4 regions of the Paenibacillus sp. FSL E2-8871 genome follow, and region 1 is predicted to be linked to each of the others. Evidence: predicted binding sites of a transcription regulator. Region 1 holds the regulator's gene; each other region holds the start of a gene.
What was found. Region 1 encodes Rex, which represses fermentation and respiration genes when NADH is low (regulators of the CRP and FNR family bind a similar motif). Its sites were predicted from a motif close to TTGTGAAATATTTCACAA; they were not measured.
Positions count from the first base shown of each region.

Region 2: the regulator Rex is predicted to act here: its motif matches at 1,753-1,770, upstream of adhE (bifunctional acetaldehyde-CoA/alcohol dehydrogenase).
Region 3: the regulator Rex is predicted to act here: its motif matches at 1,118-1,135, upstream of NYE25_RS20820 (cytochrome ubiquinol oxidase subunit I).
Region 4: the regulator Rex is predicted to act here: its motif matches at 1,094-1,111, upstream of pflB (formate C-acetyltransferase).

Region 1 covers NZ_JBBOBV010000001.1:2,438,692-2,441,909, reverse strand. Annotated here, with positions in the region: gene dinG (ATP-dependent DNA helicase DinG) at 1-941, shown strand, start outside; gene NYE25_RS11215 (redox-sensing transcriptional repressor Rex) at 1,073-1,726, shown strand; gene NYE25_RS11210 (amidohydrolase) at 1,713-3,014, shown strand; gene NYE25_RS11205 (cell wall elongation regulator TseB-like domain-containing protein) at 3,184-3,218, shown strand, end outside.
Region 2 covers NZ_JBBOBV010000001.1:2,727,502-2,730,719, reverse strand. Annotated here, with positions in the region: gene NYE25_RS12590 (ABC transporter substrate-binding protein) at 1-1,443, shown strand, start outside; gene adhE (bifunctional acetaldehyde-CoA/alcohol dehydrogenase) at 1,845-3,218, shown strand, end outside.
Region 3 covers NZ_JBBOBV010000001.1:4,588,982-4,592,199, reverse strand. Annotated here, with positions in the region: gene NYE25_RS20835 (S1C family serine protease) at 1-82, shown strand, start outside; gene NYE25_RS20830 (cold-shock protein) at 502-702, shown strand; gene NYE25_RS20825 (cold-shock protein) at 795-1,025, shown strand; gene NYE25_RS20820 (cytochrome ubiquinol oxidase subunit I) at 1,249-2,643, shown strand; gene cydB (cytochrome d ubiquinol oxidase subunit II) at 2,640-3,218, shown strand, end outside.
Region 4 covers NZ_JBBOBV010000001.1:2,723,984-2,727,201, reverse strand. Annotated here, with positions in the region: gene adhE (bifunctional acetaldehyde-CoA/alcohol dehydrogenase) at 1-948, shown strand, start outside; gene pflB (formate C-acetyltransferase) at 1,201-3,218, shown strand, end outside.

The DNA.
Region 1 (3,218 bases):
TTTTTATGGGATTAAATGATGAGAATGTAGTATATTGGCTGGAGGCGAATGGAAATTATCGCAGTAAATCGCTACAGCTGTATGCCGTTCCTGTTGATGTTAGTACTCAGCTTAAGGAGCTGTTTTTCGACAAGAAGAAAAGTATCGTGCTAACTTCGGCGACACTCTCTGTCGATAAATCTTTCCAGTTTATGATTGATAATCTCGGACTTAATGAAGCTGCGGAAGAGGGGCGTCTGATGACATCACTCCTGCCTTCTCCCTTTAAGTATCGGGAGCAGGCGCTGTTAGTTATTCCGCGGGATTTCCCTAGTGTGAAGGGGAGTGTAGGCGATGCCCGATTTGTCGATACACTCGTACAGTCACTAGCAGAAGCAGCTATTACAACACGTGGGCGGATGCTTGTCCTGTTTACTTCTTACAAGATGCTACGCCAGGTTTACGATCCTCTGAAAGAGGCTCTAGCCTCACAAGAGATCACGGTGCTAGGTCAAGGCGTGGAGGGGGGCAGCCGTAGCAAGCTGATCCGCCGTTTTCAGGACAGTGCAGCTTCTGTACTATTAGGAACAAGCAGCTTTTGGGAGGGTGTAGATATTCCAGGTGAAGCATTAACATGCTTGGCCATCGTGAGGCTCCCATTTCAACCGCCAAACCACCCTCTAGCGGAAGCGAAGTCTGAGTTATTACAAGCCCAGAAAAAGAATCCGTTCATGAAGTTGTCTGTTCCTCAGGCGGTTATTCGCTTCAAGCAAGGATTTGGGAGGCTGGTACGGACAGCGCAAGATCGGGGTATTGTTATTGTGTATGACACAAGGGTGATAGAATCTCACTATGGGAAGTATTTCCTCTATTCGTTGCCTGGCCCGAAAATGGAGCATATGCTTACGGATCAAATGGTTCCTCGTATAGCGGAGTGGTTGGAAGACGGAGGCGTTTCTTGAAAAGAACGTCATCGATCTTATTAATCACTCTACAAGGAAGGGCGGTATAAGAATACCGCTCTTCCTTGAGACGAGGTGCAGATATTTCGATAGGATTTGAACAGAATATCACTTAAATTAGGAGGTAAATTATGAAATCGGATAAAATATCAGAAGCCGTTGTTCGCAGACTTCCTGTGTACTTGCGTTTCTTGAATGATCTCCAGAAACGTGAAATATTAACCGTTTCCTCACAAGAACTAGGACAAAAACTTGATTTAAATCCTGCTCAAATTCGTAAAGATTTAGCTTATTTTGGAGACTTTGGTAGAAAAGGTATCGGGTATGACGTAACTTATCTTATTGAAAAAATCCGTCATATTCTGAAGCTGGATCAACAATTGAATGTGGCTTTAGTAGGTGCTGGTAACCTTGGACATGCATTATCTAATTACAATGCTTATCTGAAAGATACTATGAAGATTACCGCTATATTTGACTCCTATGCACCTAAGGTAGGGCGGAAAATCAACTCTCTTACCGTTCAACCGATGGAGGAGCTTGGTCAGACGGTTCGTGAGCAAGGTATTCGAATTGGGATAATTACTGTGCCTGATTCAGAAGCGCAGAATGTAGCAGATATTCTCATTGAGTCTGGCATTGAGGCGATTTTGAATTTTGCACCAGTGATTCTAAAAACACCATCGAATATCCGTGTTCATGCTGCCGATTTTACAACGGATTTGCAAAGCCTTGCTTATTATTTGAAAGACGGAAAGGAAGAAAGCGGAAATGAAGAGCAGTAAAACGATTATTAAGGGCGGGCGTTTTCTTATTCCGGGAACGGATGAGCCGGTTCTGAGCGGATACATGACTATTGAAGATGATTTGATCACTTACATAGGAAAAGAAGAGCCTTTAATGGAAGATGATGTGCAAGTTGTTGATGGCAGTCGTCTGCTGTTTATGCCAGGTCTGGTAAACACACATGGCCATGCCGCAATGTCATTGCTTCGTGGTTATGGAGATGATTTAGCACTTCAGGTGTGGCTTCAAGAGAAGATGTGGCCAATGGAAGCGAAATTCACTGGAGAAGATGTATACTGGGGAACCTCCTTGTCGGTACTGGAAATGCTAAAAGGTGGTACTACAACCTTCTTGGATATGTATGATCATATGGACCGAGTAGCAGAGGTGGTCGAATTATCAGGCATCCGTTCCGTACTGATGAGAGGCGTAATCGGATTATGCCCAGAGGAAGTACAAAATCACAAGCTTGCGGAAGCGATTTCTTTTGCACGAAATTGGCATGGTAAGGCTGGCGGCAGAATTACGACGATGATCTCGCCACACGCCCCATATACTTGCCCACCGGACTTCTTTGTTAAGTTTGTACAAGCGGCACATGATTTGGATTTACCGATGCATACCCATATGTCCGAGACCAAACGCGAAGTGGAGCAGAATGTGGTGGATTACGGACTTCGGCCTGTAGCGCATTTAGAGAAGCTTGGAATGTTCACTCGTCCGTCTATTGTTGCTCATGGCGTTCATTTGAATGATGAAGAGATCGAGATACTGGCTCGTCATGATGTAGGCGTGTCTCATAACCCAGGAAGTAATCTGAAACTGGCTAGTGGAGTGGCTCGGGTTACGGATCTTCTAAAGGCTGGTGTGAAGGTGTCACTGGGTACAGATGGTGCGGCAAGCAATAATAACCTGGATATGTTTGAAGAGATGCGTCTTGCAGCCCTCATCCATAAAGGTGTAAGTGGTGATCCGACGGCTGTTCCAGCTCCGGAAGCGCTGCGTATAGCTACAGAGTATGGCGCAAAGTCTATCTTTTTAAATGATGTGGGTAGACTCGCTGTTGGCAAGAAAGCGGACTTTATCGCGATTGATATAGACCAGCCGCATATGCTACCACACACAGATCTGTTGTCTCATGCTGTATACTCTGCCAGCGCCAAGGACGTTGAGCATGTATGGGTGAATGGTAAACAGGTTGTAAAACATGGAGAATGTGTAACGCTAGATGAGGAAGCAATCCGTCGTAAGGCGCAAGAATCATTTGATGGACTGCTTAAACGATAGTCTAAGATCATAACGAATAACTGAAAGGCTGTGACTTTCTGCGATTGCAAAGTTACAGCCTTTTGTGTTTCTGATAATTAGATCATTGAATTGGATATGAAACTTTGGATAAACACACAGGTGTGTTATATAATCAAAAAAGATATATTACTAGAAAGGGAGCTGTACCTTGAAGAAAAGGAAAAAATGGATCCTCCTGGGGTC
Region 2 (3,218 bases), 290 kb from region 1:
CTACTAAGCGTACTTGTAGCCGGATCGTTGTTATCTGCTTGCAGCGGCAACAATAACGGAAACACAGCGGGAAACAAAGGCGGGGAAGCATCTACTGCGCCAACAAATGCGGTAACGGATAATACAGCAACCGCTACAGAGGCGCCAGTGGATGACATTACTCAAAGAAAAGTGACGATCAAGATTCACTATCCAACACCTGACTTGACTGAAGTGAGAGCGCAAGAAGATGACAAGATTAAACGTTTCCAGGCTGAATATCCAAATGTTGAAATTGTTAAAGACGACTGGCAGTACAATGTAAGTGAAATCGGAATCAAAATGGCTGCGAATGAAGCACCAACCTTCTTTAACACCTATGCTACAGAAGCTAAATTCCTGGTGGAAAAGGGCTGGGTTGCTGACATTACGGATCTTTGGAACAAATACGAATTTAAGGATCAAATTAACCCAGTACTGCAAAATCAGTTCATCATTGATGGTAAAGTTTTCGGAGTAACTCAAAAAGGTTATGTAACAACTACTATGATCAACAAAAAAATGCTGGATGAAAAAGGCGTTGCGGTCCCACCAATGGATTGGACTTGGGATGATATGCTGAATACGGCTAAAGGCGTAGCTGATGTCAAAAAAGGTATTTCCGGTATTGCTCCAATGGGTAAAGGTAACGAAGCAGGCTGGAACTGGACCAACTTCCTGTTCGAAGCTGGCGGTGAAATTCAAAAGGTTGAAGGCGGGAAGGTTGTCGCTACCTTTAATTCCGATGCTGGTGTTAAAGCACTGGATTTCTACAAGAAACTTAGATGGGAAGCTAACGCGATTCCTCAGGACTGGGCACTTGGCTGGGGCGATGCTGTAGGCGCATTCCAACAAAGTCGTACAGCTATGGTAATGGCTGGGTCCGATGGCGTAATCGAGCAAGCACTGAATCAAGGTGGACTGAAACCTGAGGATGTGCTCACATATCCAATGCCTGCTATGGAAAAAGGCGGCAAGCATACGGGGGTACTTGGTGGTGATTACCTCGTAATTAATCCGAATGCAACACCAGATGAGCAAGAAATGGCATTCCGTTATATCACATTTGATTACTTCTCTGATAAAGGTTTGGAAGCACTGGATGCAGTTCTTCAACAACGTACAGCTGATGGTAAATACTTTATCCCGCCACTCTTAGATTACTACTCAGCAGATTCTGAGTTTGGTAAGAAGACCAAAGCGGTTTATGACAAGTACACCAACGTATACCAATATAGCCCTGACATTATGGGACTTTTGGATGGTAAACCTGAAGCTCAATACAATACACAGGACTACTACGCAACCATGTCCAATGTCATTCAAGAGCTGTTCTCCAAAAAAGGAACGGATTCCAAGAGCCAGCTAGAAGCAGCAGCTAAAACAGTACAAGAGAAATTCTTTGATACGATTAAAGCGGAATAGTTTAATGCAAAAACCGGCCCCTTTGGGGCCGGTTTTTTTGTTGTGAAGATTTATAAATTTATAAATCTTCAGAAATAGTGATAATCTATTGGAAATTATTACAGTGTAGGAAAATCGTAATTGACTGTGATGAAGAGAATATATTTTTGTGTACTGATTTTAGATATATGGAATAAAAAGGAGCTGAAATTTTGCTTATTAAAGTATAATTCTAAGATTTAAAGGGTTTTATAGCACATAAAATGGTAAAAAGACTATAATATGATCGAATGAAAGCGCTTTGAAAACAAATCAAAAAAACTTTATACTTTGTGAAAGATTTCACTATACAAGGTGGAAATCATGTGATAAGATAAATGTGTAGAGAAAAACAACTAAAAATTGACAGGAGGACGAGGGAGATGGCAGTTAAGAACGAAGTCGCCGCCCAAGTTAAACAAGTTACCGCTGAAGAGTATATTCAGAATTTAGTGGATAAAGCAAAAAAAGCGCATGAGGCGTTCATGGCGCTAGACCAAGAGCAAGTTGACACAATCGTTCATGCAATGGCGTTGGCTGGACTCGACAAACATATGTACCTCGCAAAATTGGCCGTAGAAGAAACTGGACGCGGCGTATACGAAGACAAAATTACGAAGAACATCTTCTCAACTGAATATATCTGGCACGGAATTAAATACGATAAAACAGTAGGCGTTATTGAAGACAACGCTTATGATAGCTTCCAAAAAATTGCTGAACCCGTCGGAATTGTTATGGGTATCACACCGGTAACCAACCCTACATCCACCACGATGTTTAAAGCGTTGATTTCGATTAAGACACGGAACCCTATTATATTCGGTTTCCACCCATCTGCGCAAGAGTGTAGTGCAGCTGCTGCAAAAATTCTTCATGATGCTGCCGTGAAAGCTGGCGCTCCTGAGAACTGTATCCAATGGATTGAAATGCCAACAATGGACAAGACAAACGCATTGATGAACAACCCAGACGTTGCTCTTATCTTGGCAACTGGTGGTTCTGCAATGGTAAAAGCAGCTTATAGCTGTGGTAAACCAGCACTTGGCGTAGGCCCTGGTAACGTACCTGCTTTCATTGAAAAGAGCGCGGATATTGATCAAGCCGTAACGGACATCATTCTTTCTAAAACATTTGATAATGGTATGATCTGTGCTTCCGAGCAAGCTGTTATTATCGAAGAACCAATCTTCGATCAAGTGAAGAAAAAAATGATTGCTAATGGCTGCTACTTTGTGAATAAAGAAGAAGCTGCCAAACTGACTAGTGGAGCAATGAACGTAGATAAATGTGCGGTTAACCCAGCAATCGTAGGTCAATCCGCAGTGAAAATTGCTGAAATGTGTGGCATTCAAGTCCCTGCCGGCACAAAGATCCTGGTAGCAGAACTTGAAGGTGTAGGCACTAAATATCCACTTTCCGCTGAAAAATTAAGCCCGGTTCTTGCTTGCTACAAAGTTAAAAATGCAGATCAAGGTATCGAACGCGCAGCTCAAATTGTTGAATTTGGTGGTATGGGACATAGCTCGGCTATCCACTCCAACAACGAAGAAGTAATCATGAAGTTCTCTAACCGTCTGCAAACAGGACGTATTCTCGTTAACTCGCCTTCCACACATGGTGCGATCGGCGATATCTATAACACTAATATCCCTTCGTTGACTCTGGGTTGTGGATCTTATGGTCGTAACTCCGTGTCGCAAAACGTTACAGCAATCAATTTGATCAACGTGAAAAGGGTGAATCGTCGTACCGTG
Region 3 (3,218 bases), 2.2 Mb from region 1:
TGAGGATCTGAAGATTACCTATTATCGAAATGGGAAAGTCAATCAGACTACAGTAAAACTTCTTGAAAAACCAGAGGAATAATATGCTGGAAGTCGGCATATAATGATATAGCAGTAATGACAAGTAGAGCGGACTACCCCTTCGGTTGAGAAGGTAGAGCTTCCTGAAATAGCGATACTCTGTATCGCTATCGGGGATCTATTTCTTCTAAAGTTTTGATAAATATGGCAATTATAAGCTGATTTAATCAATTTTGGGCTGACTGGCAACCCTTACATTGGAAGGTAATACTTATTAGGGTAGAAACGGATATATACGGATGCCAGCTTGCCTTTGCTAATCAGGTGTGGTAATATGATATCAATCATACATTTAGTCCCTAATTTTCGCATTGAAAAGGGCTGTTATATTCGGTAATACAACCTTTTTCAATGTGTGAATTTTTTCTTTGTTTGAAGATAAAAAGAACATATTAATTTAAATTTGTGGAGGTAACACACATGCAAACAGGTACAGTTAAATGGTTCAACGCAGAAAAAGGATTCGGATTTATCGAAGTTGAAGGCGGAAGCGACGTATTCGTTCACTTCAGCGCAATCACTGGCGACGGCTTCAAAACTTTGGACGAAGGCCAACGCGTTGAATTCAACGTTGTTCAAGGCAACCGTGGACCACAAGCCGAAAACGTTGTAAAACTGTAATAATAGAAGAAACCGTCCCAGCTTGTGAAAGTTGGGACGGTCTTTTTATATCTAGTTAGTCACTATTGACTTACAGGATGGGAGGAACGGCAATGAACTACCGGAAGAAACCTTTGGAAGAAATACCGGAAGAAAATACCGCGATTTGGGCGTGTACCAATGATGGATGCAACGGATGGATGAGGGATAATTTCGCATTTGAACATGCGCCTTCTTGCCGTCTATGTGACTCTCCAATGGTTCGCAGCACGAAGATGCTACCACAATTGCTTAATTCGAATGGCGATCTCAAATCGCTGAAGAAGGGTATTTCCATTACCTAACCAATGCCTTTATGAGTCAAGCTTGTTATAGAGCAGTGAACAACTTCAAGACGGTCAAACCGTCTTATTTTTTTTGCTTTTTTTAAGATAAATTGTGATTTTTGTCACAAATCATTTGAATTTCACCGTTAAAAGTACCCCTTTGTGTGACATTTATCACAAAATGACGTCTAAATTTTTGACACAATATAATTAACGAAAAGGGGAGAAGGAAGGGAAAAATATGGATACAGTAATGCTGTCGCGTATACAATTTGCGTCGACGACAATATTCCACTATTTCTTTGTACCGGTATCAATCGGACTAGCGCTCTTGATTGCGATCATGGAGACCATGTACGTTAGAAAAGGCAATGAAGAGTACAAAAGAATGGCACAGTTCTGGGGAAAGCTGTTTCTCATCAACTTTGCAGTAGGGGTAGTTACAGGTATTTTGCAGGAATTTCAGTTCGGGATGAACTGGTCTGATTATTCACGTTTTGTGGGTGATGTATTCGGGGCTCCACTTGCAGTCGAAGCATTGGCAGCTTTTTTTCTGGAGTCTACTTTTATTGGGATCTGGATATTCGGCTGGGACAAAGTGTCCAAAAGAGTGCACTTGTTATCCATCTGGCTGGTAGCATTCGGTACGATGTTATCCGCTTTCTGGATTCTAGCAGCGAACTCCTTTATGCAGCATCCTGTGGGATTTGAGATAAATAATGGACGGGCAGAAATGAATGATTTCTTCGCGCTCATTACGAACGGACAATTGCTGGTTGAATTCCCGCACACGGTTCTTGCTGCGTATGCAACAGGCGCCTTCCTCGTAACGGGTATTAGTGCATATAAGATATTGAAGAAACAAGATGTATCTTTCTTTAAGAAATCTTTTCAAATTGCAGCAATCGTAGGTATCATTTCTTCTATTGGTGTAGCCGTGGCAGGTCATGCGCAAGCACAGTATTTGGTTGAGACTCAACCTATGAAGATGGCGGCTTCTGAAGGACTGTGGGGTAAGAGTGGTGACCCAGCACCTTGGACCGTATGGGCTAACATTGATCCTGACAAGCAGGAAAGTTCTGGAGAATTTCAAATTCCGTATATGCTAAGCTTCCTTTCATACAGTAAATTTTCCGGTGAAGTTAAAGGTATGCTTGAGCTGCAAGCTGAGTATGAGCAAACCTATGGCCCCGGTGACTATATCCCGCCAGTACGTACGACATTCTGGAGTTTCCGGATCATGGTTCTAGCAGGAACGTTAATGATCGTAATGGGTATGTACGCAATGTATTTAATGTGGCGCAAAAAGATGGACCGTCCAAACACATGGTTTATGCGGTTTATGTTATGGGGAATATTGCTTCCTCCAATCGCGAATACAGCAGGTTGGGTCATGACCGAATTCGGGCGTCAGCCATGGACGGTATTCGGATTGATGACAACGGAAGACAGTGTGTCGCCTAACATTACTAGTGGTCAGGTTCTATTCTCTGTTATTTCTTTTACAGCGATTTACGCCATTCTCGGATTAGTTCTAATTGGTTTGTTTATGAAAGTGATTAAAAAAGGTCCTTATGCGATGGATAACGATCACGGGGATTCGCATGATCCATATAACGAGGAGGGCGCCCAATGATGTCTCTTAATGAATTGTGGTTTGTGCTCATTGCAGTTCTGTTTATAGGGTTCTTCTTCCTGGAGGGTTTCGATTTCGGCGTAGGGATGGAAACACAAATTCTCGCTAAGAATGATACTGAGCGCCGGATTCTGATTAACTCGATCGGACCCTTCTGGGATGGAAATGAGGTATGGCTAATCACAGCCGCGGGTGCAATGTTTGCAGCTTTCCCTGAGTGGTATGCAACATTATTTAGTGGATTTTACATTCCCTTTGTCTTTGCTTTATTAGCTTTGATTGCACGTGGTGTTGCTTTTGAATTTAGAGGTAAACGGGATTCCATAGCTTGGAAAAAAACTTGGGATGTGTGTATCTTTTTCGGCAGCTTCCTCCCACCGTTCCTCCTAGCTGTGGTGTTCGCCAGCTTTATCAAAGGTTTGCCGATTGATGGGGATATGCAAATGTACGCAAGTTTTACAGATATCGTAAATGTGTATACCGTAGTAGCTGGTGTGACTGTTGTCCTTCTTTGTTTGGTACATGGTCTCATGTTCACAACGTTGCGTACAGTGGGAGATCTACAGGCTCGCGCT
Region 4 (3,218 bases), 290 kb from region 1:
GCTGCAAAAGGAATGTGGTTATTCTATGAACATCCAGACGCAGACTTTAATGGTCTGAAACAAAAATTCATGGATATCCGTAAACGGGTATACAAATTCCCTAAACTTGGTAACAAAGCTAAGTTTGTAGCGATTCCAACTACTTCGGGTACAGGTTCGGAAGTAACATCTTTCGCAGTTATTACCGATAAAACAACTGAACAGCACACCAAATATCCTTTGGCTGACTACGAGTTAACTCCAGATGTGGCTATCATTGATCCAGAGTTCGTATACAGCTTGCCAAAAACTGCAGTTGCTGATACAGGTATGGACGTATTGACACATGCTATCGAAGCTTATGTATCTGTTATGGCGAGTGACTATACTGATGGTCTAGCTATTAAAGCGATCCAACTTGTATTCCAATACCTTGAAAAATCGGCGCTGGAAGGCGACAGAGTAGCACGTGAGAAAATGCATAACGCATCAACACTTGCTGGTATGGCCTTTGCCAATGCATTCTTGGGTATTAACCACAGTTTGGCGCATAAATGGGGCGGACAGTACCACACTGCTCACGGTCGTACTAACGCGATCCTTATGCCACACGTTATCCGTTACAATGCTAAAAAACCTACGAAGTTCGCTTCGTTCCCTAAATATTCGCACTTCGTAGCTGATGAGCGTTATGCTGAAATTGCCCGTATTCTGGGATTGCCAGCTCGCACAACTGAAGAAGGTGTAACTAGCCTGATCAATGCTATTCGCGATATGAATAAAAAATTGGGCATCGAAGAATCGTTCCAACAACTGGGCTTTGATCCTAAGGACTTCGAATCCCGCGTAGATTACTTGGCTGACCGTGCGTTTGAAGATCAATGTACAACTGCCAATCCTAAGCTGCCACTGGTATCTGAGCTTGCTGATGTATACCGTAATGCGTTCTACGGAAGATTTGATAATTAATAAATGGTTAAATAGAGAATAGGATAGTTGTGGACTTAGATAAAGGTGACAAATATCACTCGAAAGGTGATATTTGTCACAGTGTTTTTATAGAAAATAAACTAGAATGTTTATATAAACAACGGTCCCACATATGAAATGTTGATTGTGAAATTTGGAACAACCACATCTTTTGGGGATCACGAGACACGGGATCAACCTTCAAGCCCGCGATCTCTACAAATATAATAAATATAGATGGAGGGATTTAGCATGTCGGTGATTGAAAAAGAAGTAAATGAAGTGAAGTCCGGTTGGAGAAGTTTTACAAAAGGTAAATGGTCCAAGAAAGTTGACGTTAACAACTTTATTGCTAGTAACATTAAGCCTTATGAAGGTAACGAAGAGTTCCTCGTAGGTCCTACTAGTAACACAACTGAACTATGGAAGATTATTTCTCAACTGAGCAAGGAAGAAAGAGAAAGAGGCGGCGTATGGGATGTTTCCCTAGATACTGTCTCCACAATCACTTCACACGCTCCAGGCTACATTGACAAGGACAAGGAACAAATCGTAGGCGTACAGACTGACGCTCCTTTCAGACGTTCCATTCAGCCATTCGGCGGGATCAAGATGATGGTCGATGCTACGAAGGCTTATGGCTTCGAGCTTCCACAAAACATCGTCGACATGTTCACGAACATTCGCAAAACGCATAACCAAGGCGTATTTGATGCATATACACCAGACATGAGAGCAGTACGTAAATCCGGCGTTATCACAGGTCTTCCTGATGCTTACGGCCGTGGACGTATTATCGGCGACTACCGCCGCATTGCTCTGTACGGTATTGATTTCTTGATTAAAGACAAAAAGCAACAACTAACTGAGCTTGAAGTTGATTCCATGACAGAAGAAGTAATTCGTTTGCGTGAAGAGCTGTCTGAGCAAATTCGTGCACTGGGCGAATTGAAAGAAATGGCAGCAGCTCACGGTATGGATATTTCCAAACCAGCGACGAACTTCAAGGAAGCTACTCAATGGGTATACTTTGGATATCTGGCAGCAGTTAAAGAACAAAATGGTGCGGCGATGTCCCTGGGACGTGTTTCTTCCTTCCTAGACATCTATGCAGAACGCGATATTGAAGAAGGTACTTTGACTGAAGAACAAGTACAAGAAATTGTCGATCATTTCGTAATGAAACTGCGTATCGTGAAATTCTTGCGTACACCTGACTATAATGATCTGTTCTCCGGCGACCCTACTTGGGTAACTGAATCCATCGGTGGTATGGCTGAAGATGGAACCACTCGTGTTACCAAGAACAGCTTCCGTTTCCTGAACACCCTGTACAACTTGGGTCCAGCTCCGGAACCAAACTTAACTGTTCTGTGGTCCGAGAGATTGCCTGAAGGCTTCAAGAAATATTGTGCTAAGGTTTCCATCGAAACTAGTGCAATTCAGTATGAAAATGACGATCTAATGCGTCCATACTGGGGTGACGATTATGCTATTGCTTGCTGCGTATCTCCAATGCGTATCGGTAAACAAATGCAGTTCTTCGGCGCTCGTGCCAACCTGGCAAAAGCTTTGCTGTATGCTATTAATGGTGGTAAAGACGAAAAATCCGGAGCACAAGTTGGACCGGAATTCCCAGCGATCACTTCTGAATATCTGGATTATGACGAAGTAATGAAACGCTTCAAACCGATGATGGAGTGGTTGGCTAAGACTTACGTTAACACTTTGAACATCATTCACTATATGCATGACAAATATTCTTACGAACGTATCGAAATGGCACTGCATGATCGCGACATTCTGCGTACGATGGCTTGCGGTATCGCTGGTCTGTCCGTTGCAGCTGACTCGCTGAGTGCTATTAAATACGCGAAGGTTAAACCGATCCGTAACGAACAAGGTATTGCAATTGACTTCGAAACCGAAGGCGAATTCCCTTGCTACGGTAACAATGACGATGCTGTAGACAGCATCGCAGTAGAATTGGTTGAAACCTTCATGACAATGATCCGTAAAAACAAAACTTATCGTGATGCTGTGCCAACTCAATCGGTATTGACCATTACTTCGAATGTAGTGTACGGTAAGAAGACAGGTACAACACCTGACGGACGTAAAAAAGGCGAACCATTCGCACCAGGTGCTAACCCAATGCACGGACGCGACAAGAAAGGTGCTCTGGCTTCACTGAACTCTGTAGCCAAACTGCCTTACTCCGATGCACAAGATGGTATCTCCAATACGTTCTCTATCGTACCTAAGGCACT